DNA from 3 places in the Virgibacillus sediminis genome. Region 3 is predicted to be linked to each of the others. Evidence: riboswitches for the same ligand, from Rfam matches in the RefSeq annotation. Region 3 holds a riboswitch; each other region holds the start of a gene.

Region 1 (10,351 bases), on a different contig from region 3:
TACGGGTGAGGATGAAAGATTCAAGGCTATGAGCTTCCCTGTTGAAAGCTATGCCATGCAGGAAGTGGAAAGATTTGCAGAAATGGAAGTGAAGCTAGCAGAAGAAATAAATCTGGATGAACCCTTTACCATTATTTATACATCGGGCACTACCGGTTTTCCTAAGGGAGTTATCCATACATATGGAAACCATTGGTGGAGTGCTGTATCCTCTGCTCTTAATCTTGGTCTGAACCAGGAGGATAAATGGCTTATGGCCATGCCGATTTTTCATGTGAGCGGCCTGTCCATTCTAATGAAAAGCGTTATATACGGCATGCCTATATTTATGATGGAGAAATTTGATCCGGAAAGGGCCCACCACGCCATTATGGAGAAGGGAATAACCATCATTTCGGTCGTCACCGTGATGGTTCAGCGTCTTCTCCGGCAATTAGGTGAGGAAAAATATCCAAAAGCCTTCCGCTGTATGCTTCTAGGCGGCGGGCCGGCTCCAAAGCCTCTTCTAGAAGAGGCCGAGAAGCTGGGTATCCCTGTTTTCCAATCCTATGGAATGACAGAGACCTCTTCCCAGATCGTTACCCTCAGCCCGAAAGATGCTTTGACAAAAATAGGTTCTGCGGGGAAGCCTTTAATGCCGGCACAGCTTAAAATCTGTGGGAAGGATGATGAGGGAATAGGGGAGATCCATGTTAAAGGACCGATGGTGACAAGGGGATATTACAAAAATTCGCAGGCCAGTGAGCGGGCATTCAGCGATGGCTGGCTTGCTACAGGCGATCTAGGGCGGTTGGATAAGGACGGATTTTTATACGTAGTCGACAGGAGAAAGGACCTGATTATTTCAGGTGGAGAAAACATCTATCCGTCTGAAATTGAGAGTGTGCTCTCCGGAATGGAACAGATCAAGGAGGTCGGGGTTACTGGAGTGGAAGACCAGACATGGGGGCAGGTTCCAGCTGCCTTCATTGTAAAATCCCGTGAAGTGTCGGAAGGTGAAATTTGCGCTTATGCCCGTAAGTTTCTTGCTGGTTATAAGATCCCGAAATATTTCTACTTTATCAAAGAATTGCCAAGAAATGCCTCCAATAAGATAGTTCGTTCAGCCCTAACAGACCAAATGGACGAATAATACCGTCTTAGAAATGCCCTGCATCTGTTGCAGGGCATTTTCTTTATGGCGTACATACATGCTCTGGTCCTTTTTCAGCCAAATTATAGGCAGGAGGTGCAATGATGGAAAAGAAAAAGTACTATGTGAATATCGGAACAGGGGAAATTTCCCAAATCCAATTCAATAATAATGATGGCTATGTAATCCATGCTACCGAAGAGGACGTACGTTTGCTTCGGGCTAGGATGGAAAATATGCACGGAGCCAGTTTTAGATCCTTCTGGCGTTCTCATGTGCCTATAAAGCCCTATCACGAGGATGGAGCCAATGATGAGTACGATGAAAATATGACTGCGGCTTTTGAAATGCTTCATGAATGGGGAGATGAACAGACTAAGTCGCATATTGAATCAATAGGCCTTTTTACGGAAGAACACAAGTGAATCAGAAGGGAATAGGATACATTGTAGTATTCTATTCCTATTTTTTGTGGTTTATCAAGTCCATTAGATAGGAATAATAGTACTAGATAGAACTAAAGGGGAGACTAGCATGAAATACAGAGATACAAAAAGGTATTTAACTATCTTGTCGGGACTTATTCTTACAGCGCTTTTAATAAGTACGATAAATACATACGGACTGCCACATGTTATTGCGAAGGATCATGGAGAGTCAGAAACGCAGTCCGTCAAGAAGGAAATAATGTTTGAGGAAGTTCAGCCTTCCCATAAAGAAATCATCCGAGTGACCAACCAGTTCATGGATATACTTGTTCAGGATGTCGACGAGCAGTATAGGGTACTACAGCATAAAACAAAAGAGGGGCTGCTTCAAAGTTTTGATGAAGTAGCAGACAGGGGCGTATCAGAACCTTACGTAGACTATTATTATACAGAAAAATCGGAGGGCCTTTACCTGCTGCCAACAGAAACACCTCCTTGGTTTGATGAGAATAACTCCTATGATATGGTACAATTAGAAGATGACAAAGTGAAAGTCATTCAGAAAAATGATTCGGTATTGTATGGCACCTATCAAATCGAAATCGAATTCACCTTGTATAAGGATGAATGGTTGATCACGGATGTTACTCATTTTTAAGCGGCAAAGGCAGTGGAAATCATGTATCAATTTAAGGACTATTACAATAATCAAGTAACACTTTCATTTAAGGACCACCCTTTTTCTAAAACCCCAGGCCATGTTTGGGTAATCTGCAGGTATAAAGGGAAATGGCTACTGACCAAGCATAAGGGAAGGGGAATAGAATTTCCTGGTGGAAAGGTGGAAAAGGGGGAGACAACAAAAGAAGCGGCAATTCGTGAAGTGAAGGAAGAAACAGGAGGAGATGTGGGCTCCATTTGCTATATCGGTCAGTACCATGTGGATGGGAAGAGGGAAAAGGTCGTCAAGAATGTCTATTACGCACAAGTAGATAGCCTTTCCCCGCAACAGACTTATTATGAGACTGATGGTCCTGTTGTTCTTTCTGCTCTCCCAGCTGATATTAAAGAAAAGCTTTCCTACAGTTTTATCATGAAAGATGATGTACTGGTTCACTGCCTCGAATATATTAAAAATCGCCTACCTGCTAAATAGGCGATTTTTTTATGAAGTATGACGGGTCAACCACTTTTCCAACTTTTCCACCAATTTATACATAAGGGCTGCCAGTATGGCTATCAGTACCAAGCTCGACATTACTAATGAAAAATCGAATACCTGGAACCCATAGATGATCAAATATCCCAACCCCTGCTTGGATACAAGGAATTCCCCTACAATGACACCAACCCAAGACAATCCTACATTCACTTTCAATGTCGAAATCATTGTGGGCATGGCAGCTGGAAATATTGCTTCCTTGAAGCACTGTTTCCGTGTTGCTCCAAAGCTCTTTAAGACTTTTTGATAATTGGGATCTACTTCGCTAAAGGCGGAATAGACAACAAGTGTGGTAATGATGACAGATATAATTGCTCCCATTGCAATAATTGAGATAAATCCTGGTCCCAGTGCAACTATGATAATCGGCCCCAGGGCCACCTTAGGCATGGCGTTCAAAATGACAAGATAGGGGTCAAGTATATTCGATAACCGCTTGGAACTCCAAAGTAATGTGGCTATCATAATACCAGCGACTGTTCCGATAAGGAATCCTAACACCGTCTCAAACAATGTGAATTGCAGGTGGCTGAGCAAGGAACCATTCGAGAATCGCTCTGTAAGCAAGGATAACACCCGGCTGGGTGAACTAAATAGCAATGGGTCTATCCAATAATATCTTGATGCCATTTCCCAAAGGAGCAGAAAGGTGATCAAGATCCCAGCCTGCCAGGTAATGACGATGCGCTTTTCTTTTTTTAGCCCATTCTTATATTCTTCATAAAGCTGCTGGTCTGTTTTATTCACCATTATCTTTGGGCACCACCTTCGCATTTGGAGAGGCATTTTCTCTTTTATCCAATTCGCTCCAAATTTTTTCAAATAGCAATTGGTATTTGGGGTGCTTTCTAGCTTGGAATGGTGCCTCGTTCCTTAATTCAACTGGGACTTCAAAGCTTTTTGCTATTGTCCTCGGGTTGGCATTCATCATAAGAATCCGATCACTCATAGCAATGGCTTCCCCTATATCATGGGTAACGAGGATGGTCGTTTTTCGATAAGTTTTCAATATATTGGAAACCAGATCCTCAAGCTTTAATTTTGTCTGATAGTCAAGTGCAGAAAATGGCTCATCGAGCAATAATATTTTCGGGTCATTGATCAATGTCCGGACTAATGCTGCGCGCTGACGCATACCGCCGGACAACGAACTAGGATAGAAATCCGCTACTTCCGGCAGTCCGACTTCTTCCAGCATATCTAGAGCAGCTGCTTTCATCTCCTCTGTGTCGGTATGGGACAATTTCGGTCCGAGAAGGACATTCTCCATGATAGATTTCCATGGAAAAAGGTAATCCTGCTGAAGCATATAGCCAATAGCTAATGTTGAATGGGAAATCGGTTTTTCCTGAAGCAATACATTTCCACCTGTAGGTTGGATAATACCTGCCAGGATGGAGAGGATGGTCGATTTACCACAGCCGCTTGGCCCTAATAATGCAATGAACTCCCCCTCCTTCACGGAAAAGGAAACCTGGTCAAGTGCTTTTGTGTAGCCTTTAGAAGAAAAGTAGTGATGGGAGACCTTATCCATTGTTAGAAATGACATAATATCCCCTTCCTTAGTTGCTGAGAACTTCCTCAGCGAATTTTGTGTTTACCAATTCTTCATAAGGCACATCGGTCGGCAGTTCGCCAGCTTCATCCATGATATCCTTCAAGTTCTCCCATTCTTCTTCGTCTAAGACAGGATCTTCTGCAAAGGATCCTTGTTGTTTATAGCGGTCGATGGAGGCAGCGAGCATATCTATTTCCGTGTCCTCGAAGTATGGATGAATGACCTCAGCAATTTCTTCTGCACTATGCTCCTGTACCCATTGTTGGGCCTTATAGACGGCATTTGTAAATTTCTGTACGGTTTCTTCATTCTCATTCAGGAAGCTCTGTTTTGCCATAAAGACTGTATACGGTACCTTTCCGGATTCCTCTCCAAAGGAAGCTACGATATGTCCTGTTCCTTCTTTTTCAAAGACGCTTGCAGTAGGTTCGAATAACTGGACATACTCATAATCACCGGAAGAGAATGCGCTTGGTATGTTGGCGAAGTCTACATTTTGGCTGAGATTCAAGTCACGATGCGGATCAATTCCGTGCTTCTTCAGTACGAATTCTCCCACCATTTGTGGCATTCCCCCGACACGTTGCCCAAGGAAGTTGCTGTTTTTCAGGTCTTCCCAGTTGAAATCAGGGCGAGGTTCTTTTGACACGAGAAATGTACCATCCGTCTGTGTCAACTGGGCAAAATTTATTGCATAGTCTCTGGAATCCTGGGCGTATACATAAATGGATGTTTCCGAGCCTACGAGGGCTATATCGGCACCATCAGAGAGCAGCGCTGTCATGGTAGTATCGCCGCCCCAGGTCGTTTGAAGCTCAACATCCAATCCTTCCTCTTCAAAAAAACCTTTTTCCAGAGCTACGTACTGCGGGGCGTAAAACAGGGAACGAGTTACTTCGGCAAGGCTGACGGAGACCGTACCGTTTGTGTTGCAGGCTACAAGGAAAACCAGCATCATACTGACAGTGGCAACGGCCGCAATCAGTTTTTTCATAACGTTCAACCCCTTGATAAATAGTGTGATGTCAACATAGTTTATGCTAGAGGGCAAAATGTGTGAATGCCTAGTGTGGGCGGAAAGGAGAAATTCAAACAATTGAAAAGCCGGCCTCCGAGAACGGAAGCCGGCTTTATTTATAAATATTCCTTTTGGGATGAGGAATCTTAGGTTCAGACCCGGTATGCAGGTCCTGCTTGCTTGATGTCATCACCGGCTTCCGTAAATTTCTCGAAGTTCCGGTGGAATTTCATGGCTAAGGATTTAGCCGTTTCTTCATATGCTTCTTTTTCCTCCCAAGCATTCTTGGGTACCAGCACTTCATCGGGTACGCCAGGAACCTGGAGAGGAATATTCAAACCGAAGATTTCATCGGTAACGGTCTCTACGGAATTTAATTCACCTTCCAATGCAGAGTGGATCATCGCACGCGTGTAAGATAATTTCATCCTTTGCCCCGTGCCATACGAACCACCAGTCCAGCCGGTGTTTACTAAAAACACATTGGAATTGTGCAGGTCAATCTTCTCACCGAGCATCTCAGCATAAACTGCAGGTTTCAGTGGAAGGAATGGAGCACCGAAACAGGCGGAGAAAGTTGCCTGTGGTTCTGTCACTCCGCGCTCAGTCCCTGCAAGTTTACTGGTATAACCACTCAGAAAGTGGTACATGGCCTGTTCTTTCGTTAATTTACTAATTGGCGGCAGGGTTCCTGAAGCATCTGCAGTCAAAAATATAATCGTGTTCGGATGGCCTGCGACACTAGGAGTGACAATATTGTCCATATTATCCAATGGATAGGCTGCACGCGTATTTTCAGTCAGGGAAGTATCATCATAATCCGGCAATCTGGAAGACCGGTCCAGTACGACGTTTTCAAGAACAGAGCCAAAACGTATTGCTTTGTGGATCTGCGGTTCCTTTTCTTCAGACAAATTGATGCATTTTGCATAACAGCCGCCTTCTATATTGAATATGCCGTTTGGCCCCCATCCGTGTTCGTCGTCCCCGATCAGGCGACGGTAGGGATCGGCAGACAGGGTGGTCTTTCCCGTACCGGATAAACCGAAGAATAAAGCTACGTCCCCTTCCTGGCCTACATTGGCGGAGCAGTGCATGGAGAGGATATCCTGACGCGGCAGCAAGTAGTTCATTACTGAAAAGATTGACTTCTTAATTTCCCCGGCATACTCTGTTCCCCCAATCAATACCACCCGCTTCTTGAACGAGATGATGATAAAGGTTTCAGAGTTGGTTCCATCCACCTCTGGGTCGGCCTTAAAGTCTGGGGCGGATACTACAGTGAATTCTGCCTGATGGCCCGAAAGTTCTTCCTCAGTCGGGGTGACAAACAGCTGTCTCGAAAAAAGATTGTGCCAGGCATATTCATTGATTACCTGGATAGGGAGGCGGTATTTGGCATCTGCACCCGCGAAGCCTTTAAAACTATATAATACATCCCTCTCTTTTAAATGAGAGATCATCTTTTCATACAATTTATTAAATGAGGATTCGTCAATATCCTGGTTGACAGTTCCCCAGTCTATGTGATCCTCGGAAATTTCGTCTTTTACAATAAATTTATCTTTAGGAGAGCGTCCAGTATACGCTCCTGTAGTTGCACGAACAGCACCGGTAGCGGTGAGGATTCCTTCATTTCGGGCCAGGATCTGTTCGACCAGCTGTGGTACTGTTAAGTTCTCTTGGAGATTTACATGTGAGTGAATCTCTTTGGTTAATGATTTTTCCACCATTTTCATTTTGACAACCCGCCTTTTTTGATGAATTTACACAATATACTTATCAAGCATCCATTTTTTTCTTTTTATGAGTATTAGTATAACACATTAAAAAAATTAGTCCACACTAATTGGTGGATTATTTTAGAAAAATCACAATTTCCTGTGGGCGATTCTCGAAATGGTTGACACGCCGGGCCTCTTCCGTTAGGATAAATTTCGAACGGATACTCTCTTATTCAGAGCCGGTGGAGGGACAGACCCGATGAAGCCCAGCAACCATCACTTTCAGTGAAAAGGTGCTTACCTGATGCAAGGATTTTTCCTTGGACAATAAGAGTGAAAGGCTATCACCTTTCCTCATCATTGCAGGAAAGGTTTTTTCTTTGTTCAAATGAATTATTGTTTGCCTGAAAGGAAATCCTTAGGCTTCCATATTAGCTTATGGGAACATGGTATGTTCTGATATTTTGGACCTCTTTGGATAAAAAAGATAACTAATGGAAAAATAGAGTACCGTAATACAATTAGGGGAGGATTTAGCCAAATGGCTGAAAACCGGCGTTTATTCACTTCTGAATCTGTAACGGAAGGGCATCCGGATAAGATTTCCGATCAGATATCGGACGCAATTTTGGATGAAATTTTAAAAAAGGACCCTTTTGCAAGGGTAGCATGTGAAACTACTGTAACAACTGGCCTCGTACTGGTTGCCGGCGAAATTTCCACGAGTACATATGTAGATATCCCGGCAATTGTAAGACAGACCGTGAAGGAAATAGGGTACACCCGGGCCAAATTCGGATTCGATGCGGATACTTGTGCTGTGCTGACTGCCATTGATGAACAGTCACCTGATATAGCAGAAGGAGTCAACCAGGCCTTGGAAGCACGGCAAGGCAAAATGACAGAGAAGGAAATCGATGCCATCGGCGCCGGAGACCAAGGTTTAATGTTCGGGTTTGCCTGTGATGAAACGGAAGAATTGATGCCTTTACCTATTTCTTTAGCGCATAAGCTGGCCAAGAGCCTTTCCGATGCCAGGAAAGATAAAGTCCTCGACTACCTCCGCCCGGATGGGAAAACACAGGTAACCATTGAGTATGACGAAAATGGGAGCCCAGTTAAAGTGGACACGATCGTTATTTCGACACAGCATCACCAGGATATCCCACTCGACCGGATTGAAGAGGATATCAAAGAGCATGTAATCCGTCCAGTGGTGCCGGCTGAATTATTGGATGATACAACCAAGTATTTCATCAACCCGACCGGAAGATTTGTTATAGGCGGACCACAAGGGGATGCCGGACTTACAGGCAGGAAGATCATTGTTGATACGTATGGAGGCTATGCAAGGCATGGTGGGGGAGCGTTCAGTGGAAAGGATGCCACTAAGGTGGACCGTTCTGCAGCTTACGCGGCCCGCTATGTTGCGAAAAATATTGTGGCAGCAGGATTGGCAAAGACCTGCGAGGTCCAATTGGCTTATGCCATCGGAGTTGCAGAGCCTGTTTCCATTTCCATTAATACCTTTGGCACCGGCATCGCTACCGAGCAGGAACTAGTACAAGCCATACGGAAGATATTTGACCTTCGTCCGGCTGGAATTATTCGCATGCTGGATCTGCAAAAACCTATTTTCAGGGATACAGCGGCATATGGACACTTTGGCAGAACGGATGTCCAGTTCCCTTGGGAAAAGACAGATAAAGTAGATGAGTTGAAAGCACTCGCTGAAAAGTAAGCAAGCAGGCCATGCAGGATTTTCCTGCATGGCCTCTATTATAATACAGTATTTGTTTTGTAGTATTGACCTTTCTCCACGTATGACTTCCTGACTCGCTCCATCTCCTGATAATCTTCATCCGTCAGTTCTCTGACAACTTTTGCAGGTCTCCCTAATGCCATTGTGTTGGCGGGGATTTTCTTTCCAGGCGGCACTAAACTCCCTGCTCCAATGAAGGCATTTTCCCCAATTTCTGCACCATCCAGAATAAGCGATCCCATACCGATAAGAGCATTTTTTCTTATGATAGCCGAGTGTAGTGTCACTTGGTGGCCGACTGTCACGTCGTCTTCGATAAGCAATGTACGATCAGGGCTTTGATGCAACATGGAGAGGTCCTGAATGTTGACACGCTTACCTATGCGTGTTGGAGCGACGTCACCGCGAATAACGGTTTTGAACCAGATGCTCGAATATTCGTCAATTGTTACATCGCCGATGATCATGGCGTCGTGTGCTAGGAAAACTGTGTCATGAATAGATGGTTCTTTACCTTTATAGGCATACATATTTGAATCCTCCTAAGAAATATGGTGATATATAAGTAGTATAACAAAGCGGAGATGAGGAAGCGCATTTCCAGTTGGAGGAATTGGAGTGGCAAAGCATATTCCGACCAGGGCGGTTACATTAATGAAATCTGTTTACCAGCAAGTGTTCCCGGCGGTTGACAAAGAACTTTCCTATTGGAGAAAAAGGGCGGAGGAAATTCCAGACCGTGAATTGCGAAACCAGGCGCTTTCCAGTATGGAGGCAAAGCGGTTCCATTGTCAGGGAGGGGCGGTATACAGCCTGCTGGCAGGGGCGAAGCATGTAGAGGCTGTCCGCTTCATTGTAGCATATCAGACGATCAGTGATTATTTGGATAATCTGTGTGACCGTAGCACATCAATGAATCCGGAAGACTTCTGTTTATTGCATGAAGCAATGTCCGACGCTTTGAAACCTGGAACAAAGACGAAGAATTATTATCTTCTACGAGAGGAACAGGATGATGGGGGATACTTAGCTGAATTGGTCCGTACCTGTCAAGAATCACTCGGCATGCTGGACAACTACCAGATGGTGGAAGGCCATCTTCTCGAATTACAAGGCTTGTATGCTGACCTTCAAGTGCATAAGCATGTGAGGAAAGAAGAACGCATGCCTAGGCTAACGTCTTGGTATAAGGGTTACGAAGCGAAGTTTCCAGATTTAGACTGGCACGAGTTCGCAGCATCTGCAGGTTCGACCCTTGGTATATTCTGTCTTATTTCTTATGGTCTATCAGGTAATCTGAATGAAACGATGGCAAAGGATATAATTCATGGATACTTCCCATATATTCAGGGAATTCACATACTGTTGGATTACTTTATTGACCAACAGGAGGATCAGGAGGAAGGGGACCTGAACTTTTGCAATTACTATGAAAACTACAGCCGAATGAGGGAAAGGTTCCTTTATTTTATACAGCAGGCAGAGGATAGAGGACGGCGCTTGCCAG
Region 2 (10,351 bases), on a different contig from region 3:
CACTGAATTGTATATCATAATCTGCTAGATCAATTAATGTTGTCTCGGCATCCGGATACTTGTCAGCAACTGCTGTCATCGTATACTCCATAGCCGTTCTTGTTTTTGATCCGATTCTTGAACCGGATAATCCAACAACCTTCATTCTCTCCCCCCTAAATCTTCTGCTGTGCTTCTTAAGCTGAAAACCACCATTACGTTCAAGATCATCATTTCACTAAATGTTCAAATGGCAGGCATTGCTTGTCTTTCCCTTTGCAAGACTTATACCCATCGAGTAGTAATAACTTTTTTTCGTGTATAAAAATTGAGTCCGTCTTTGCCGTTAGCATGTAGGTCACCATAGAAGGAGTCTTTCCAGCCGGAGAATGGAAAGAAAGCCATAGGGGCCGGTACACCGATGTTTACACCCAGCATCCCGGCATCAATGGTTTCCCGAAACTGCCGGACTTTCCCGCCGTCGTTGGTAAAAATACACGCCCCATTGGCAAAAGAAGACCTGTTTGTCAATGCAATGGCGCCGTCAAGGTCTTTTACCCTGACAATTGATAATACCGGGGCAAATATCTCATCCTGCCAGATCTTCATTTCACTGCTCACATGATCAAAAATAGTTGGCCCGACAAAATATCCTGCACTTTTGGCATTTTCATCTTTTCTTCCGTCGCGTACCAGCTTAGCTCCTTCATTTTCCCCAGTTGCAATATAATCAAGGGTCCGTTCTTTATGGCTTTCACGGATGAGAGGGCCAAGAAAGACGCCTTCATCCAATCCGTTGCCGATTTTAAGTCCATCGGCCTTTTGATGTAATAAGGATATGAATTCATCAGCGACCGACTCTTCCACGGCAACAACTGACGCTGCCATACAACGTTCACCTGCCGAGCCAAAAGCAGCATTTAAGATTTGGGTGGTTGCATTTTCCATATTGGCATCTTCCAATACAATCGAGTGATTTTTTGCTCCTGCAAGTGCCTGCACCCGCTTCAGATTGTCAGTTCCTCTTTTATAAACATATTCGGCAACCGGCTGGGAGCCGACAAAGGAGATTGCCGGGATATCCGGATGATCCAATAAGCCATTTACCACATCATGTGCCCCATGCACAATATTGAAGACTCCTTTTGGCAGCCCCGCCAATTCAAGCAATTCAGCCAAACGATTTGCCAATAAAGGTGTTCGTTCCGATGGTTTTAATATAAATGTATTGCCCGTGACAATCGCCATGGGAAACATCCATGCAGGGACCATCATTGGAAAATTAAATGGTGTAATCCCCCCAATCACCCCGATTGGATAACGATAAACGCCGGATTCCAATCCATCTGCTATCGATGGGAGCTGTTCCCCCATCATCAGAGAAGGTGCCCCTGCAGCAAATTCTACATTTTCAATTCCCCGTTGCACCTCTCCCTTCGCTTCATTAAAGTTTTTCCCGTTCTCAATGGTTACTATTTCTGCCAGCTCATCCCAGTGTTCCACCATCAGCTGCTGATACTTGAATAGAATGCGCGCTCGTTTTGGCACAGGAACTTCCTTCCATTCCTGAAATGCTTCGGAGGCTACCTGCACCGCATCATCTACATCCTTTTGAGAGGATATAGGAACTTGAGCAATCAATTCTCCAGTTGCCGGGTTAAAGACTTCCTCTGTCTTGTCCGATTTCGCCTCCACCCATTTTCCGCCTATGTAGTTCTTTAATGTAGCTATTTTTGTTTCCGTCATCGTATAACCTCCAACTTTTATCGATTAAATATGGAATCAGCAAAGAAATGCCATGCATCCCTTCTCTCAGGAATGCCCGATCATCTGTTACCCCGTTCCTCTTTGGCCACGGTACCTGCCTCCTACTTTCCGGAATACCATTTCCAAAGCGAGAAGCCAATAATTATGAGACTAATGATAAATCCATACAACCATACGGAAAGCATCGGATTAACAAACATCTACACTCACCCTTTCCCTAGTTTGCCTGTACGCTGCTTTCTTCCACTTCCTCTGCAGGAACATGAGGGTTTTTCAGTATTCGTGCAAAAATCACGATCGTTGCAATGCCAATAAAAGTGGCTACTGCGCCTGCGGACATTGTACTTGGGATGAGACCAGTAAAGTAGATAATGAGATAGGAGAACAATCCTACGGTCATCGAAAGTTCTGCCGCTCTTGCAGGTGCTTTCTTCTTGCTATAAACAGCATATAAGATTGGCCCCATCGTCCCGGCAGCTACCCCGGAAATTCCAATCCACATGACATCCCCCATATAAGCGGGCGGCTGCAGCACCACCAGAAATGCGGCCAATCCTATCAAAGGAACTGTCAGACGGCTAATTTGCAGCGAAACTTTTTGTGCTTTTTCATCACTTATCTTGATAATCTTTCTTTTAACGAGAAACTTTAGGAAAATATCATTGGCAAATACGGTAGAAATGGAAACGAATATTCCATCTGTTGTTGACATGGCCGCTGCAAGGATGACCACACCGAATATTGCTACCACGATCGCCGGAAAAGCCCAGACTGCATATTCCATTAATGCGAGATCAGCTTGCACCACATTATTGCCAAGCGCCACTCTGCTGTATAATCCCCCAAATAGAACAAGCAGACAGAAAGAGGCGGTGATAACATAGGTAGCAATCATTTTTCCTAGATCCTTTTCACTTTTCAGCCCAAGCACTTTGTTAAACAGGTGAGGCGCTGAGGCAAATGCCCATTGAATAACAATCGCACCCGATATTGCACCGATGGAATAAAAATGGGCCGACTCAGGATTAAACACCTCTACTAAATTACCATTTTGGGAACTGAGATCATTCACGATACCCGAGAATGTCGCAGTTATTCCCCCTTCCCAAAAAATGACGAGCCCCGAGATAAAGATTGCAAGACCAGCAATCGCCATCATCACAGCCTGGACGGCGTCTGTGTAGATATCGGCAAAGGCACCGCCTGCAAATACATAAAGAACAACAATTGCCGTAATAAATATCAGTCCGTTTGTATAAGACATTCCGAGAAGATATTCAAAGATTCGCGCACCCGCTACAAACTGAGCCGCTATGTAAAATACATTGAAGAGCAGAATCAGCCCTGTTCCTACTCTCAATATATCACTATTATAAAAATCGCCGAGCCAATCCGGCAGGGAAAGTGACTTTTGCTTCGTATTCAGCTTCCTCACCTTTTTTGCTACCATTAATACTCCTATCGGCCCACCGCCAATCATTGCCAGGAACAGCCAAAGGTTGGACAATCCCCAGGCATGGGTCCATCCCGGATATCCGAGAAATGTTGCGGCACTTAAATAGGTTGCAGCAAAGGATAGACCAAGTACATATGGCCCCAAGCTTCCTCCACCAGTAGCAAAATCACTTACACTTTTCGTTTTTCTGGCACTTACGATACCAAGGATCACCATAACTCCAAGAAATGCGGCAAACCCAATCCATGTGTACAGCGTAATTGTACTCATTTCCGACCTCCTTTACTTTTTATCATTCACTAGTGAAGGGGAGGCGTTCCCCCCCTTTTTATTGCGGCTGTTTGGCACCAAGCTTTCTCGCCGGGTGGTTGTCAGGCAAATGGGCACCTTTTCCAAACATATTTTCCCGCAGTGTCTTTCCTTCGTATTCCGTCCGGTAAATACCGCGCCTCTGCAATTCAGGTACCACTAAATCTACAAATTCTCTAAACGTCCCCGGTGAATAGGTTTGTGCGATATTGAACCCATCGACATCTCCTTCGACAGCCCATTGCTCGATTCGATCTGCAATCTGCTTTGGCGTTCCGATGAATTTAACGGTACCATTACCAAGTCCATGATTTTTGACGGCTTCCCTCAATGTCCATTTTTTATTAGGATCTTTCGTATACATATCCAAGTTGCCCTGTACTGCTTCTGTCTCTATATCCTCAATATACTGGTCCGGGTCATATTTAGAGAAATCAATTCCCGTGTGCCCGGAAAGAAGAGAAGCCGTTCCTTCATAGCTGACATGGTTGGTCAAATCCTCATATTTTGCATAAGCTTCTTCTTCCGTAGACCCAATGATTGGCAGGATCATCGGGAAAATCGCCACATCATCCGGATTTCTTCCCTGTTCCTGTGTTCTCTTTCGGATGTCTTTCACATAGGCTTTCAATGCATCCAATGAATGATTTTTGGTAAATACAGCCTCGGCATGTTTAGCCGCAAAGTTCCTTCCTTTCGGCGAAGCACCTGCCTGGAACAGAACCGGCGTACGCTGAGGGGAAGGCTCGACCAAATGTGGGCCGGGTACATTGAAAAATTCACCTTCGTGATTGATCAGCCGAACTTTATCCGGATGTGCAAATGTATCGTTCTCCCTATCATAAACAACCGAATCATCCTCCCAGCTGTGCTCCCAAAGTTTATAGACCACTTCGAGAAACTCATCTGCACGATCATAGCGGAGCTCCTTGGGGAGGCGGCCGGAAAGCCCTAGATTGACTGCTTCGCTTTCAAGATAGGATGTCACAACATTCCAGGCGACCCTCCCTTCCGTTAAATGATCAAGCGTCGATAATTGCCGTGCAAGTGCGTAAGGTTGTGCATATGTAGAGGAAATCGTTGGTGCAAAGCCCAGATTTTCAGTGACAGCGGCCATAGCTGAAATCGGCAGCAATGGATCATGGGCTGGAAGCTGGACAGCATGCTGAGCAGCCGCTTGATGGCTGTTCCCGTATGCACTGTATGTTCCCAGCACATCCGCAATAAACATGGCATCAAATTTTCCGCGCTCTAGAATTTTTGCTGTTTCTGTCCAATACGACAGCTGGTTGTGATTAATCCCCTGATCCTTCTCATGTTTCCATAACCCCGTTGAGTGAGGGGATGGTGAGTTTTGAATAAACCCATTCAAGTGAATTTGTTTTTTCATCCTCGCAGCTCCTTTTCCATAACATTTGAGTGATGTTTGCTGAAGATTCAAGCCTGATCGTAAGCATTTAATGCATTCACACTATGTGCAATCGCTGAACCGGCTTTTAGAGCTACTGCCACAAAAATTGCTTCAGATATTTCCTCCAAGGTCGCTCCAGTTTTTTTGGCGTTTTTCGTATGCAAGTCAATACAGTAAGCACACCCTGTTGTATGTGCGGATGCTACTGCTATTAACTCTTTTTCTTTTTCCGTCAACTTTCCTGCTTTAATTGCCTGTTGATCAAATGCTGCGAACGCCTGGAATGTATCACTATTGATAGCACCAAACTCCTTCAGTCGATTGAAATAGGATGCTTTATACAGCTCATCATCTCTTTCTCCATCAAATGCATTAAGACCGTTTACACCGTGGGCTGCAGCAGATCCCGCCTTCAATGCCGTTGCCACAAAAATTGCTTCCGCTACTTCCTCCTTATCAGCATCGTTTTTCTTCGCATTGCCTACATGCAATTCAATGCAATACGGGCATCCAGTAATATGCGCTACCGCAACAGCAATCAGCTCTTTCAATTTCACGGACAAATTGCCCTCGGCCAATGCCTTGTCATTAAAGGCAAAAAAGGATTCAAATGCTTCCGGTGCGTATTCCTTTAATTCAGTGATCCTGCTAAAATATGATTTTTTGTACAAGCTATCAGTCTTTGTCAATGTAATCTCTCCTCATAATTTAAAATTTTGATTGTAATGGATAAATAGATTAGACACTAAGGTACTTCATTATTTATTGATTTGCTTCACCCCCTTCCAATTAAATAGCATTTACCTCATCAATTTACTCGGTTTTTAGAGAATATGAATCCCTTTATCCTAAACCTGACAGTACGAATGAAATGAAAAAACCTCTCCGGATGAGGAAGAGGTTTTTACACACTGTCTCATCTTTCAAGCGAATGCTTGCTGGAATTAGCACCATTTTACTGTATTTCATAGTAACGGTTGCTGCGGGATCTCTGGACCAGTTCCTCCCCCGACTCTTGATAAGGAATTGCTTTATTTAATTTTTGATATTTTTAAGATTTCTTTACATCATATAGAATACTTAGAAAACTGTCAAGAAGGAATTCTACAATTTTTGCAAACTGCATAAAAATTACTACTCCTATTCACCCATGAATAACTAAGCAGCCTACAGTTTCTGGATATCTTGCCTTATGAGTGAGCTATCATCACCTCGGCCCTATATTTTATAAAGAGTTGATGAATAGCACTTCTAAAAATTAAGTTAGAGTTTTTAAGTGTGAAGAGAAATTGGCTGGAGAGGAAATGGGGACTATTCCTTGCAGGGGAAATTATAGATGATAGTGGTTGAATAAAAATAATCAGCCAAAATACACTCCTACATTTCCTTCTTTTTTTGCTGTTGCTAAACAGTCTAGCAAAAATTCAGCAATCTGTTTTATATCCCAAGTTAAGGGATCGTTTTCTGGCAGAGGATCACCATTTTCATATAATTTACGATAGGAATCCAATGCCCTTTCCATTTGGTCTAGGGAGAAAGTGGAACTTTGGCCCGACCCGCTGACCCCAGCATTGTAACGGTTCGCGTCAAGTAAATTGTACAGTATGGTAGCATTATAGTTACCCATGCTAAAACGGGCATAAGCAACTTCTTCTCCTGCTTTATTGAATCCTGAAATATCGTGTCCCAATAAAAGCACTCCTTTTCATTTATAATTTAATTTTTTGTTGAAACAATGTCGGAAAATAAGTGTGTGAAGAAGGATAGTGTGATGCACTTCATAGGCGGGTAATGGTAGGGTTGCATTATTTGAAAATAGGAGTAGTAACTAGAGGTGATACGAGGGTTACTATAATAGTTCCATGAATTGACAGAATTGTCAAGGTACTATATCCCCCATATTTCACCAATAGAGTATGCCGTTATTTTAACTTCCTGGCAAAAAAGCGCTTGCACTTAAAAACGTTTTCATATAATATAAGCTTATAAGTTAATTAGTTTGTTGAGCAGACAAAATAACTTATGAACTTATTCAATCATAATTGTTTTATGTGAAAACCAAACATATGGTAAAGAATCTATAACAAAGCCGTCTTATTAGGTTGTTGGGACTAACCAACCTTAATCTTTATGAAAGCGTTATAAGCGTATATATGAATAATGATTCTATTATTTTGTTATACGTTTAAAAAGGCGCTAAATGACAATGTTGATTTGGGAAATTTTCATAATTAATGGAGGTATTCATAATGGAAAGAGCGATAGAAGTAAATGGATCAATGGAAAACAATAACCAGCCAGTTCGTCCATTTGGTATGCGAGATAAAATTGGATATTTATTAGGGGATTTTGGAAACGATTTCTCTTTCATTCTAGTAAGTACATTCCTAATGGTGTTCTATACCGACATCTTTGGGATTAGTGCTGCAGCCGTTGGTACTTTATTTTTAGTTGCACGTATGTGGGATGCGGTAACCGATGTCTTATGGGGACGTTTTATCGACTCCAGAAAGACAACGTCAAAAGGAAAATTTCTACCTTGGATTTTTAGAATGTCATTCCCGCTTGTCATTGCAAGTGCTTTAATGTTTCTGCCAATTCCAGGTATGTCTGAAGGCTTTTATCTTGCATATGCCTATGTAACATATATTTTATGGGGGATGTTATATACATCTGTTAATATCCCATATGGTTCCATGGCTGCGGTAATCTCTAGTGATTCTACCGATCGTACATCCTTATCTGGATGGAGAACAATGGGAGCAACATTAGCGAGCTTAGTCATCAGTGCCGGTGCACCATTATTTGTTTTCGTAAATAACGAACTGTCTGCAAGCCGAATGTTCATGACAGCAATACTTTTTAGTATTCTTGCACTAGCTTGCTATATGGGTTGTGTAAAATTAAGTACCGAACGCATTCAAACACCAGATAAAAAGCCAGGTGAAAAACTTAACTTTGCAAAAACAGCTAAAGGTCTTGTGAAGAATACTCCGTTAATCACGATCTTGGCAGCATCCCTTCTATTTTTGATGACCATGATGCTTGTAATGTCCATAAACGTTTATTTGTTCAAAGATTATTTTGGAAACGCAACAGCATTAAGTATATTTACTATTCTCCAGACTGCTGCTGTTTTTGGTTCTATGCCAGCATTGACTCCACTAGTTAAGCGTTTTGGCAAGAAAGAGGTTGCTTCTTTCGGTATGCTGCTTGCGGGAATGGCATATCTTACTCTGTATTTCATACCAACCATTTCCTTGGCTGTGTTCTTCGCAGTCAACTTCATCGGCCTTCTAGGTTTTGCGTTGTTCAACTTGATTATTTGGGCCTTTGTTACAGATGCTATTGACTATCAAGAATACCTTACTGGAACCCGAGAAGATGGAACCATATATGCTATTTACTCATTCGCACGAAAAATGGGACAGGCATTTGCCGGTGGTCTTACAGGATTTGCGCTTACATTTGTCGGATATACTGCGTCTACAACGCAATCACAGGAAGTAAAGGACGGTATCTATACGGTAGCCACATTAGTACCTGGCGTCATGTACCTTCTTGTTTTCTTGATCCTCGTATTTGTGTATCCGTTAAACAAAAAGCGCACCAAACAGCTTGAAATTAATTTAGCTGAGAAACGGGAAGCAAACGAGTAAAAAACTTAAACGGTTAGAATAAGGCAATATACTCTATTTAAATAAAATAAGTGCACCCTGAAAGTTAGAGTCAAAAATCTAACTTTCAGGGTGTTTTATTATGGCTACGTATAGCTTTACATTATCACACCAAAGACAAGAAAGTCGCGACGTAAAATTATGGTGGAAATACCGCTCCTAGCTGAAACGAGTGTGACACTAGAGCAAATCATGGACCGCCTTGGCCATACCGATGATCAAACAACAAAAGATATATATATCCACGTTACACAAGAAATGAAAAAAGAGGCTTCCCAAAAGTTCAGCTAAAAACTTTGAGAAGCCTCTATTAATATAACTCGGGTGTTAGTAAAATGTGAGCATTTCACTCTCATCTTACTTAAAAACTACTAATATCAACGGTTTGGGGGCGTAATCCAGTTGCACAGGCTAGATGCTCCCGTCATAAGCAATCCCTTTACAAGTCCCAAGTTCAGGGACTTTACGTGGGTTTGCTTATGCGTGCGCATCTGGGCGAGCCTGTTCCACTTTTTGGATTACATCATGCCGCCCATGAGTTTAGCATCTGTTGGAAATAATATCTTTAGATATAAATCCTTTCACCATAGGGTTTATAACTGATTTCCAAGATATTATTTTTATGATTTTACCTTCATTTCTACACATACTAGGTTCAAAAATAGGTTCATTTTAGTAAATCATTTAACGACATATATAAGAAAATTCTATTTTTAACACTTTAACATGAGGGGGATATCAGTTTACTGAATAAAGCTTTCTGTTTATTGTATAGTCTTCTCTTTTATAACTAATCACGAATACGGCTGTTCAATTCCTTCCTTTCTGTGGTTCGGTTGATTTCTTCGATTTGCCCCCGGGTATTCTCCCGTGTTGATACACCCCAAAGACGATATAATCCAGGGTGACACCATATAGGTCGGCTATTTTCATCAATGTATACAATGAGGGTGAACTCTGTTGCCTTTCATAATTTCCATACGTATTTTCCGTAAAACCTAACTTGTAACTAACCTCCTTTTTAGTCCATCCGTGCTGTTCACGCAATTGTTCAAGACGTTTACCCCATTCTTTTTCTTTCATACAAATCCCTCCTATAAGAGGAATCTACCATCATTCCTTTGCTTTTTGAGAAAAACACACGAAATGTGTGTCCAACTATTAGAAGCATTGCAATTTATCGAAAGAGCTGTCATCCAGTGTAAGCTAGTTGGATGGTAGAACTAGAAAGGTAAATCAGTTACTAATCCACCATTTTTATCGATTGTAAATTCTTCATTAAAAATAAGGTGATCTAAGGCTTCTTTATAAAGATATAAGTATTTTTTTGGGAAATTCTTGGAAAAGTGATTAATTACTTCGGTAGGTAACATTCCTGGATTGCTATATACAAAAGTCTTAAGATCTTGTGTTGTTTTATTGAATTCCTCTGAATTCTTCAGCCTATTATAGCTATCAATATTATTACTAAACAACTTTTTGGCCTTTTCATAAAATTCTTCTGGTTTATCATCCAGTTTACTATCTTCCACTAACTTATATAAGGATGACAGTAAATCAGTATTCTCTTGATATCTCTTTTCTATTTTTGTCAATCCCATCTCCAGCTCTTTAGAAAAACTTGATGATTTATTCACAATCTCACTTAATTTTTCAATTTCCTTTTTCATATCGTAAACATTTTGTTTCTGACCAGAAACATCAATCAAAGTTATTATTATGGCAATAACAGCTAGTAATACAGAGCTTAAA
Region 3 (10,351 bases):
GGAAAAGCTGCTCCTTGATAAAATCATGCCCCTTCTCTACCCAGCCGTCTTCGATCAAGCTGAGCTGTTCCGCCAGGTCAAGCAGTTCCGTTTGCTTAAGAGGGAGGTTCATACGATAGGTCACATTCTGGCTTCGCCTCCTAAATAAGCGCTTTTGGCCAACTGCATGAAGCACTCCAGCAAGTGCCTCCATGTTACATTGCTCCGTGAGCAACACATGGGCAGCTCTTCTTCCGTGACCGTCACAGGAGCCGCTCGTGTGGAAGCCGAGTCTGTTCAGCTGGCGGACGATTCCGGAAATGAATATATCTAACTCCTGGACCTTAGGCTCATCAACACCTGGACGAAACCACAATCCTTCTCCGCGGCCACGGTATTTAAAATTAACTGCCTCCAGCCACTCCTCTTCTGCCGGAGAGGCCTTCGGAAGAGCAAGTTTCCCATTATGAAAGGTGTAGTTGACATTTGCTGTATCTAAACACTCTAATAAAAATTCGATATTCAACTCTGTCTCTTTGCCGCAGTCAAACATATTCTCCTTCACTTCTGCCAGTAACCATCCGTGACGCACCAATAATTGATTCCACTTTTTCATGTAACCATCTCCCCTTCGAATTTGTACCCTTATTATCTCAAAAGCCTGTGACACTCCTGTCACAGGCGCAATGGACGTTCAGTGCAAGGAGAGAAACCTTAAAGCTACAAGCCCCGCCCCATTTATATTAAGTAAAGCCTCGATTGGTATGGAAACTTATTTACTGACTCTTTAGAATAATCCATTGACAACAATTTACGCTTTAAGTAAACTTATTGTTAACCAATATTAATTGTTGGTTGACAATAAGTTGAGGAGGGGAAATATGGATTATCATGAAGAGTTAATAGAGAAAAGCAAGAAATATTTGTGGTTGCCGTTTACTCAGATGAAGGATTACGACAAAGATCCGCTTATCATTGAAAGTGGAGAAGGCATCAAGGTGAGGGACACAGAGGGAAAAGAATATTATGATGGCTTCTCCTCTGTCTGGCTGAATGTCCATGGGCATAGAAAAAAAGAGCTGGATGATGCTATTAAAAAGCAGCTCGACAAAATCTCCCATTCTACGTTACTCGGGATGAGTAATGTACCTGCAACGGAACTCGCGGAAAAGCTAGTACATATTGCACCTAAAGGGCTTGACCGTGTTTTCTACTCTGACAGCGGGGCAGAAGCTGTTGAAATTGCTCTGAAAATGGCTTTCCACTACTGGAAAAACAAGGGTGTCAAGGAGAAAAACAAGTTTGTGACAATGACTAACGGTTATCATGGGGACACCGTCGGCGCTGTTAGTGTCGGCGCGGTGGAGATTTATCATAAAGTCTATCAACCACTGCTATTTGATAGTTTCAAAGTTCCGTACCCAAATGTTTATCACCATTCTAGCCGGGACCCGGAAATTTGCCGTGATGAGTGTTTGGATATGCTTGAAAACATCCTTGCAGAACATCATCAAAATATATGCGCCGTGACAGCGGAATCTATGATGCAGGGTGCCGGGGGGATGAACCTCATGCCAGAAGGATATTTATCTGGTGTCGAGAGGTTATGCAAAAAATACAATGTCTTCCTCATCCTTGATGAAGTAGCCACCGGATTTGGCCGGACAGGTGAGATGTTCGCATGTGAACATGAAGGAGTAACACCGGATATTTTAACTGCAGCAAAGGGAATAACAGGTGGCTACCTACCTATTGCAGTTACTCTAGCATCCGAGGAGATTTACCAAGCATTTTATGATGACTATGTCAAATTAAAAACATTATTTCACGGCCATTCTTATACAGGGAATCAGCTGGGATGTGCAGTCGCCCTTGCGAATCTAGATTTATTTGAAAAGGAATATATCATTGATAGTGTCCGGCAAAAGTCCAAAATAATCAAAGAAGAATTATATGGCCTTCTCGAATTAAAACATGTCGGAGACGTCAGGCAATTAGGCTTTATGGCCGGCGTGGAACTTGTAGCGGATAAAGAAACACGGGAAAATTTCCCGTTTGAAGAACGTACAGCCTACCATGTCACATTAAAAATGCGCGAACTTGGGTTGCTGTCTCGTCCGGTTGGGGACACACTTGTCTTTATGCCGCCATTGTCCAGCACAGAAGCAGATATTCGGGCAATGGTAGCCATTATGAAATCAGCTATCCAAAGCGTAACGGAGGGTAATAAGACATATGCTGACAAAACCAACTAGCTCACCATTCCAAGACAGGCACCGTAAACAAGGAGGCTTGTTCATCACTGGAACAGACACTGGAATTGGGAAGACTTTCGTCACAGCTGGAATAGCCGCTTCGTTAAAAAAGCAAGGTGTGGACATCGGTGTATTTAAGCCTATGTTAAGCGGAGATGATCGAAATAACCCAGAGAGTGATGCTGGTATTTTAAAAATAATGGCTGAAGACAGCACTCCTATCGAGCAAATTACCCCTTTCCAATTTAAGGAGCCTCTCTCGCCTTATGAAGCAGCAAAACAGGAAGGAAGAATTATCACAATGGATGATATTGTGTCTGAGTGGAACAAAGTTCGGGTCAACCATGACTTTTTCCTTGTGGAAGGTGCCGGCGGACTTGCCGTTCCATTAGGAGAAAATTACCTTGTCGGAGATCTCGCGAAAGTAATTGGATTTCCACTGGTTATTGTGGCAAGGCCAAACCTTGGTACAGTCAATCACACATTACTAACCATTTCTTATGCAAAAAAACTGGGGTTAGAAATCGCCGGCATTATCATCAACGGAATAAACAGAACAACAGAGGATCCCAGTGTCCAAACCAATGCTGGAACTCTCAGCGAATTTACGGATATCCCTGTACTAGGGGAAATTCCATGGGTTCAAATGCCCGATAAGGAAGCTATTTGTAAAGTGATTGAAGATAATATTACATTCCAGCCATTTTAAAGGTCGGTCCTATACTAAACTATAAAATATACTAGGCGGATTCCATGTGTTCATTAAAAGGAGTGAATGTTTTTGAAATCAAAATCAAGATATCGAACCATTGATTTAACGATGATCAGTATGTTTGTGGCTTTAACTGCAGTCGGGGCAAATATCACCTCTTTCGCCCCATTCCTGCAAATAGGCGGTGTACCAATCACGTTGCAGACATTTTTTGCTATTCTGGCAGGCGCCATTCTTGGCAGCCGGCTCGGAGCCATCGCCATGACTGTCTATGTGCTTTTGGGCTTGGCTGGTTTGCCGATTTTCGCCGGTTTCAAAGGTGGACTAGCCGCTGTCATGAGTCCTACATTCGGCTTTATCCTTTCTTTCATTCTAGTAGCTTACGCAACCGGAAAATGGATTGAATGGATGAAGAGCACAAGAATTGCAACATATGTTACTGCCGCATTTATCGGACTGATTTTCAACTATGTTCTTGGAACAGGGCATATGTATCTTGCATTGAACTTTTTAGCTGGAGACCCAGAGGGTATCACTTATTTGCATACTTGGATTATCATGGCCGCTTATTTGCCTGTGGATGCGCTAACCATTTTAGCAGCTGGACTCGTGGCACCGAAAATTCATCATGCATACAAGAGGAAGGATACACCGATTGCTGCATAAAAGAAAGGACACCCCCTCCTCCTAAGCTCTAAAACTATTCTCGCTAACATGTTAATAGAAATATATAAGTAGTAGCACCACAAAGACGTGGTGCTTTTGTTCTTTTTTTACCATAATAAATATATCTAACAGTATTCTCATTTCTTTAAATAAAGGATATCCGTACAGTCCTAAATTTCACTAAATAGGCTGAAATTTTCTATTCTTGAGTTTTTCCAACAACAATTCATGACGCACCAATACCACTTTTTCATGTAACCATCTCCCCTTCGAATTTGTACCCTTATTATCTCAAAAGCCTGTGACACTCTTGTCACAGGCGCAACCAGCTGTACAGTAATGGTGAGGAACCTTAAGGCTGAAGGGGGAACTTCCGCCATAAAAAAAGCCTATGGATCATTAATCCATAAGCATTTCAGATGTCACATCACGATTATGTTTGAAAATGCGGTATTCTTGTAGACAGTTCCAGCGATAGCCGCCGTCAATACTTTCAATGAGATCAAGGGCCGGATCCAATTCACTCAGCTTTAATCTCAGCCTTCTGATATCCTGCCTCAGCATTGCTTCCGGGCTATTGGAGGGCCTCTGCCTCCTTTGGATGATGACTTCAGATTGCACTCCACCCGGATGCTGCATCAAATACTCCAATAACGGTGTGAGGATCTTTGTGATCCGAACTTCTCTTCCATATAAGGAAATGAATGTATCATTCATACTTTGTTGATTGAGGATAAAGCAATGTTCATTTCTAAATGGGTCTGACAGCTCCTCATATTCTTCTTCACTAAGATTCCTCATCTCTGTCCCATTAATGGCCATTTGATAAGGATAATGTTCGGATGAGCCTCTGCCTGCTTTTACTTCCTTAAGTAGATCCTTTATGTCCTGGAACAAATCTAAATCTTCCACAGGAATTTTCTCCACTTTTTCAATGCCTTCATTCAAGATGATTTGAGTCGCTTTCAGTATGTAGTGGTGAGCTTTGAGCTGCTGCAGTTTGTTCAAGCGGTTCGACTCTTTTCTGGCATACGTGGAAAGAGCTTGTTGAAAAGCGTCAATTGAATTTGTCCATGACTCTTTGTAAAAATAGAGAAACCCGAGGCGATAATAAGCCCGCGAATGATCAGGATCAAGCCGTACAACCTGTTTCAATGGAGGTATCGCTTTTTCGTAGGACTGTTGCTTCAGCTTGAAATCTTCACCCTGATTCAATAACAGATTGGCAAGTGTCTCCTTGTAACGGATCTCCTGTCTATTTACAATAGATAGCCTTTGGAAAATCCAGACCCCTTCATTGAACCAAGCTATGCTTCCTTCATCCTCACGATTCCACCATGCATCCTCTTTCTCTAACAATTCCTCTTCAGTCAACTCAGACCCTCTCGGCATAGTGCCCCTCCCCATTCCCCTTGTTGCTTTAGTTAACTTAACAGTTATATAGAACCAAACTTTTAATTAAGTTTCATTATACCAAAACAACCAAAAAATTCTGTAACCTATTTCACGCTTATTAAAATTTGATTCGGGGTAACTTTCCTTTTTCCATATATTTCTAAACAGGGCCATAGCCGCCCTTGCCATTTCACTCCCCTATGGTAAAATATAACTAATTCAATAAGGTTATCAAGAGTGAACGAGAGTAATGGCTCAATGACTTCGCAGCAACCTGCCCTACGGGTAAGGTGCTCCTACCAGCAAAGCTTGCTTTGAATGATAACGAACGGTGCTTCAGCCCTTTGTCAGCATTCACTTGCAGCAAAGGGCTTTTTCATTGGTCTTGAAACCTATTGATAAATAAATAGGAGGAATGAAATGAAGGCAACAGGATTTATCCGTGGCTATATGGCCAAAAATCTGGATGAGGAAAAATTTTTACACCATGTAGTTGGGGTGATTGAGCAGCAGCTTCAAGAGTGGGATGAAACCTATAAAGTTGATATATTTAAAAGTGAAGACTATACCGTTTCTGTACAACAGAAGACACATATTTCAGAAATAACCATTTCACCTTCTCAGTTAACATCGCTTCAGTTACAATCGCCATTCTCCTTAGACCGATATATTTGGACAAAACTTAAAGAACACGGGGTGACATTCAAAGATGAAAACGGATACGGCAATTATTTAGATTTTGTGTTTAGGTGAGTAGAGGAAATACTCCTACTACCCATGCCGGTGCCTTCTCCCTCTTCGTAGTAAGGGTACTATTGGTTCATCGATAGGTACCTCTACATCTGTATTATCTAAATACACCGCCAGAGAAGCAGCAGGATTTAAAAACCCAAAAGTTTATAATAAAGTCTGATAAAAATGAAAGTAACCAATTGAAAATGCTAATTGTATTAAAGAAAAGAAATACCTTGTAAACAGTGGAAAAGCAAAGGACGGTCTGTTGGTTTAATACCGACGAGACACGGAAACCTCATTTCGGCTGCAAGTAAAGATAATAGCAAATCTCTGCTGATTAGAAAATATAGTAGAATTTTAAGAAGAAGATAAGGAGGGATGACGATGGTAAATTCTACATTATATAAAAAAGACTATCATATTGACTTACGTGACGTTGATTTTAAAAAGAAATTAAGGATAAGCACATTATTCAGCTACTTTCAAGAAATTGCCAGTCTTTCTGCTGCAAGTCTTGGCGTCGGTATAGATGATCTAGAAAAAGACTATGGTGTCGCCTGGATTCTCATGCGGATAAAAGTAGAAGTTGCCCGAATACCGGAACTCAATGAAGATATTACGATTGAAACATGGGCACATGAACCTGGTAAATTAGAGTTCAAAAGAGATTTCTTCGTTCGTGACCAGCAAGGAACCCCTATTATCCGAGCAGTCTCTGCTTGGGTGCTAATGGACTTAGTGGAGAGAAAACTAAAAAGGTCTTCACATATCCCATTTGAATATCCATCAGGCAGAGAAGAAACTGCAATCGATTATGAACTAAAAAAGCTGAAGCGTGTAGAATCAATGAAAACTGTATACCAAAAAGTGATTGGCTACAGTGATATTGATTTTAACGGCCATTTGAACAACTCAAGGTATGTAGATTTTATACTGGATTGTTTACCTATTATCGATCATCAAACCCACGAAATCGCAGCCATTGAGGTAAACTTTAATCATGAGGCTCTACCAGGGGAAACTATAAAGTTAAAAAAGGGTATTTCTAATAAGCATACAAATATAATTACTACGGAGGGGATCAATGAGAATACCCAAAAGACAGTTTTTAGAGCTCAGTTAGAAATCAGAAAATTAGATAAGAATAGTGACTAAGCTACTCTCTCTATTAGATACTCACATTTAAGGGTGGTGTTATTCACACCACCCTTAGGTTACGCTCTTGTTTATGCAAGAAACCTTCATTACATTTAAATTATAATAAACCTTGTTAGATTGCTTCCTCCGTATCTGACAGTACTTCATTTGTCGCTTGTTTATCTTCTCTTAAGCCAACTAGTAAAAAGTAAAGGACTATACCAATACCCATCCCCCACGCGGCCCCAAGTGTTGCTGTCAGCATCCCGATGATAAGTACCAAACCACGTGAAATGTTACTTGAAACCATTCCCATCGATACATATGCACAAGCAAAGCCTGTTAAAAGAAGCGTGACGGATAAACCAACCGGAAACAACGGTGTGATTATACCGATGACAGGCAAAAATAGACCAAGTGGAATTGCTAAAATATAAAAGTTCATCGGCCCACTATAAATAGAATCCATAACCCGTCTCCCCTTTTTATACCGCTCAATCAAGAATATCTGTACCCCAGTCCAAATTGGTCCATGAATCCAAAGAAGTGGGCCTCCGGTGAGAAGTTGGGCGATATTCCTAAGAGAAAGTATATAATGGCTCCTAGTTGGATTAATGTCTATTCTCTCATCGCTTCTTGCTTTATCTGCGTCCTTTAAAAGAGTGTTAGCAACAATTAAATCACTAAAGGCTAGGATGTAGATCATAATCCCTATAGGAAGCACAGAAAGGATAACATCCCAGCTTGGGAAGCCGACAGCCCATATGGACAAAGTTGAGATAGTTTCTCCAATGGGCGGTACAAAGATTCCCCAGGATAAATCATACGTTAATTCTCCGGTAAGCCATCCGATAATACCAGCTCCAGCAAAGGCGAACAAAAGAGCATTCGCCCCAGCGGCAATCTTCAACTTTGAATCTGGCAGTTTAGAAAATGGAATAGAAAACATTAAGATCAACACGGTAATCCATGCAGTAACCAAGGTAATCGGCATTTCCTGCAAGCGATCTAGCTCGGACTGGAACGCTGCAATAGCCGCCCCCATAATAACCCCCGCCTTGAGCGTAGTTGGAAACATATTATTAAATGCTTCACCGAGCTTGGTAATACCAAAAAATAAAAACAATGCGATAACTACGAGGAAAATGGCAATCATGCCTTCAATAGCTTCCTCACCAGGTGTAAGCGTATTCAAAAAAACAATAGTTAGTGGCAATCCTGCTGTAATCCCTCCAGCAGCATACGGATCTCCAAATAAAACAGTTTGAGCAAGAACCCAAAATAGCATAACAAGGCTCACAGTCCATGCTATTTCAAAAGAAACTTCAAAATAATGCATTACAAGTGGCGTTACCGCACCGCAAGTACCTAGTAGCATTAGCCCACCCTGTATATGCTGACTTGGTGTAATGCGTAGGTGAATCCCCGGCACTCTTAATGTGAAGGGCCCCCACCTCAGTCCCGGTTGAAACTTTCCATGTTTTGTCATAAATAGTTACTTCCTCCTTTTTTTATTTATTAAAAGGGAAAATTACCCCATTTTAATTAGTTGTCGGTATCTTATATCCTCTTTCTATTTATGCTTTCTGATACGCAAAATCATTGCCTGTCCAATTCATTGGGACCATGGTGTGTACTGATGATCCCTAACCAAACAAATTAAAATATAACGTTTTAATAACGTAATATAAAATTTCATTATATTAAGAATACTGAAATAAAATTGTGGTGTCAACACTATATTTTAAATATTTAAATTTTAAACAATTTAATTATTATTCACTATTTAATAAAGGTAAGGTCGGTTGAAGAATGGATAAGTCCACTAAAAAATAAGCAGTCCTTCTTCCGAGAACCCGCCATCAATTTGCATGGATGAACTTCCTAAAGAACCAATAAAATTTAACTAATACTCTAAGGAGTAGTCTATTCTTGCTTAGGTTGTAGAGGGAGAGTAGAAAGGTTACATAATTGATGGATGGCTAGTAAGAGGCTTGAAGGAGATTAAATAATAGAAGAAAAAACTCAATTAGAAGACTTTCTTTTGAAATGTATGCAAGGCTTGATTTAATGTTATAATAAGTTTGACAATTTAAATAATTGGAAAGGAGCGAAAGAATGGTTATACCCTACAATAGCAAGTATCCTGCTATCCATGATACTGTATTCGTAGCCCCAGGAAGTCATATAATAGGAGACGTCTCCATCGGAAGAGATTCCTCTGTTTGGTTTAATGCCGTGTTACGCGGTGACGAGGATTCAATTTCTATAGGTGAAAAATGCAGCATTCAGGACAACTCAACCATTCATTTGTATGAAGGGTGTCCTACCAATATTGAAGACCAAGTAACAATAGGACATAATGTAGTTATTCACGGATGCAAAATTGGGAGAAGGTCCATTATCGGAATGGGCTCTACTATTCTTGATAATGCGGAAATTGGAGAAGAATGCATCATAGGAGCTAATACTTTGATTCCTCCAGGAAAAAAAATACCGTCCGGTTCTTTAGTTGTTGGATCCCCTGGCAAAGTAGTACGATCACTTACTAAAGAGGACTTCGATTTAATTCAACTTTCCGTAGATACTTATGTAGAAAAGGGAAAGGAATTCAAAGAAATATTAGAGGTTAATAGTTAGATATCACCTCCTAATCATAATAAAAAGCTGTGCTCTAAACACAGCTTTTTATTATCTATTCTATTGATATGAAATAATGGTTTTTTCGGTAAGCTACTGCTTCTATAGAAGCAATAGCTTCTTTCTCTGTTTCAATTACAATACGATAAAAACCAATCCTATTATTCCGTCTCACCTCTGAAGCCTTGGCTATTATGGTGTCTCCTTCTGTTGCACTTTTCATAAAGTTAGTGGTTGTCGAAAGGCCGACAGAAGTTCTTCCATAAGAGTTACAAGCAAGTGCAAAAGCAAAGTCGGCCATTGTATATAATAGCCCACCGTGAATCGTTCCATGTGCATTTAGCATATGTTCTTTAGCTTTTAGCTGAACGCTAGCTTCACCTGCGTTAAAAGCGATGATTTCCATTCCTAGATATGCAGCATATCTATCATTTTTAAGCTTATTCAAGATATCATAATAGTAGTTCTGATGAATTGAGATTTCATCTTTCGTTTGAATCATCCCTACCCTCCTAAGACCCTGGCTTACAATGCATCCAAACTCGCTTTTAATGTTTCCTTTGCTTGTGTTACCATCTCTTCCATCAATTCTTCTACAGATGGACAATCTTTAATTAAACCAGCAATCTGTCCACTATTAACAAATCCGTTATCTGTATCCCCCGCTAAAGCCCCAATCTCATGGTACTTTTCTTGGGTTCTCTCCATAAAATCCTCCATAGACCCGTCTTCTATTTCTAATAACTTATTTGCATAGTTCCCTTTCAAGACTCTACGTATCTTGTTTGTAGGACGGCCAATAATTATAGTAGATTCGTCTGTTGCCTCTAAA

The links. A riboswitch is a leader RNA that binds a small molecule or an ion and turns the genes downstream of it on or off. The one in region 3 is predicted to bind S-adenosylmethionine.
Region 1: another riboswitch for S-adenosylmethionine. It lies ahead of metK (methionine adenosyltransferase); the one in region 3 lies ahead of ACFODW_RS06475 (hypothetical protein).
Region 2: another riboswitch for S-adenosylmethionine. It lies ahead of ACFODW_RS07260 (carboxymuconolactone decarboxylase family protein); the one in region 3 lies ahead of ACFODW_RS06475 (hypothetical protein).

Annotation. Positions count from the first base shown of each region.
Region 1 is NZ_JBHRRZ010000003.1:5,678-16,028, reverse strand. Features, by position in the region: gene ACFODW_RS01940 (o-succinylbenzoate--CoA ligase) at 1-1,132, shown strand, start outside; gene ACFODW_RS01935 (hydrolase) at 1,237-1,557, shown strand; gene ACFODW_RS01930 (hypothetical protein) at 1,667-2,218, shown strand; gene ytkD (RNA deprotection pyrophosphohydrolase) at 2,240-2,716, shown strand; gene ACFODW_RS01920 (ABC transporter permease) at 2,726-3,532, opposite strand; gene ACFODW_RS01915 (ABC transporter ATP-binding protein) at 3,522-4,331, opposite strand; gene ACFODW_RS01910 (ABC transporter substrate-binding protein) at 4,345-5,334, opposite strand; gene pckA (phosphoenolpyruvate carboxykinase (ATP)) at 5,511-7,097, opposite strand; SAM riboswitch class I at 7,309-7,416, shown strand; gene metK (methionine adenosyltransferase) at 7,624-8,823, shown strand; gene ACFODW_RS01895 (gamma carbonic anhydrase) at 8,862-9,374, opposite strand; gene ACFODW_RS01890 (tetraprenyl-beta-curcumene synthase family protein) at 9,463-10,351, shown strand, end outside.
Region 2 is NZ_JBHRRZ010000013.1:54,627-64,977, reverse strand. Features, by position in the region: gene ACFODW_RS07280 (NADPH-dependent FMN reductase) at 1-145, opposite strand, end outside; gene ACFODW_RS07275 (CoA-acylating methylmalonate-semialdehyde dehydrogenase) at 265-1,725, opposite strand; gene ACFODW_RS07270 (sodium:solute symporter family protein) at 1,964-3,472, opposite strand; gene ACFODW_RS07265 (LLM class flavin-dependent oxidoreductase) at 3,531-4,901, opposite strand; gene ACFODW_RS07260 (carboxymuconolactone decarboxylase family protein) at 4,949-5,617, opposite strand; SAM riboswitch class I at 5,836-5,947, opposite strand; gene ACFODW_RS07255 (hypothetical protein) at 6,283-6,621, opposite strand; gene ACFODW_RS07250 (MFS transporter) at 7,172-8,581, shown strand; gene ACFODW_RS07245 (hypothetical protein) at 8,741-8,890, shown strand; gene ACFODW_RS07240 (helix-turn-helix domain-containing protein) at 9,410-9,682, opposite strand; gene ACFODW_RS07235 (hypothetical protein) at 9,823-10,351, opposite strand, start outside.
Region 3 is NZ_JBHRRZ010000012.1:33,451-43,801, forward strand. Features, by position in the region: gene ACFODW_RS06450 (M20/M25/M40 family metallo-hydrolase) at 1-595, opposite strand, end outside; gene bioA (adenosylmethionine--8-amino-7-oxononanoate transaminase) at 861-2,234, shown strand; gene bioD (dethiobiotin synthase) at 2,215-2,943, shown strand; gene ACFODW_RS06465 (biotin transporter BioY) at 3,016-3,612, shown strand; gene ACFODW_RS06470 (hypothetical protein) at 4,012-5,004, opposite strand; SAM riboswitch class I at 5,233-5,335, shown strand; gene ACFODW_RS06475 (hypothetical protein) at 5,428-5,760, shown strand; gene ACFODW_RS06480 (acyl-[acyl-carrier-protein] thioesterase) at 6,127-6,897, shown strand; gene ACFODW_RS06485 (hypothetical protein) at 7,013-8,368, opposite strand; gene ACFODW_RS06490 (gamma carbonic anhydrase family protein) at 8,998-9,519, shown strand; gene ACFODW_RS06495 (PaaI family thioesterase) at 9,575-10,021, opposite strand; gene ACFODW_RS06500 (NAD(P)H-dependent flavin oxidoreductase) at 10,045-10,351, opposite strand, start outside.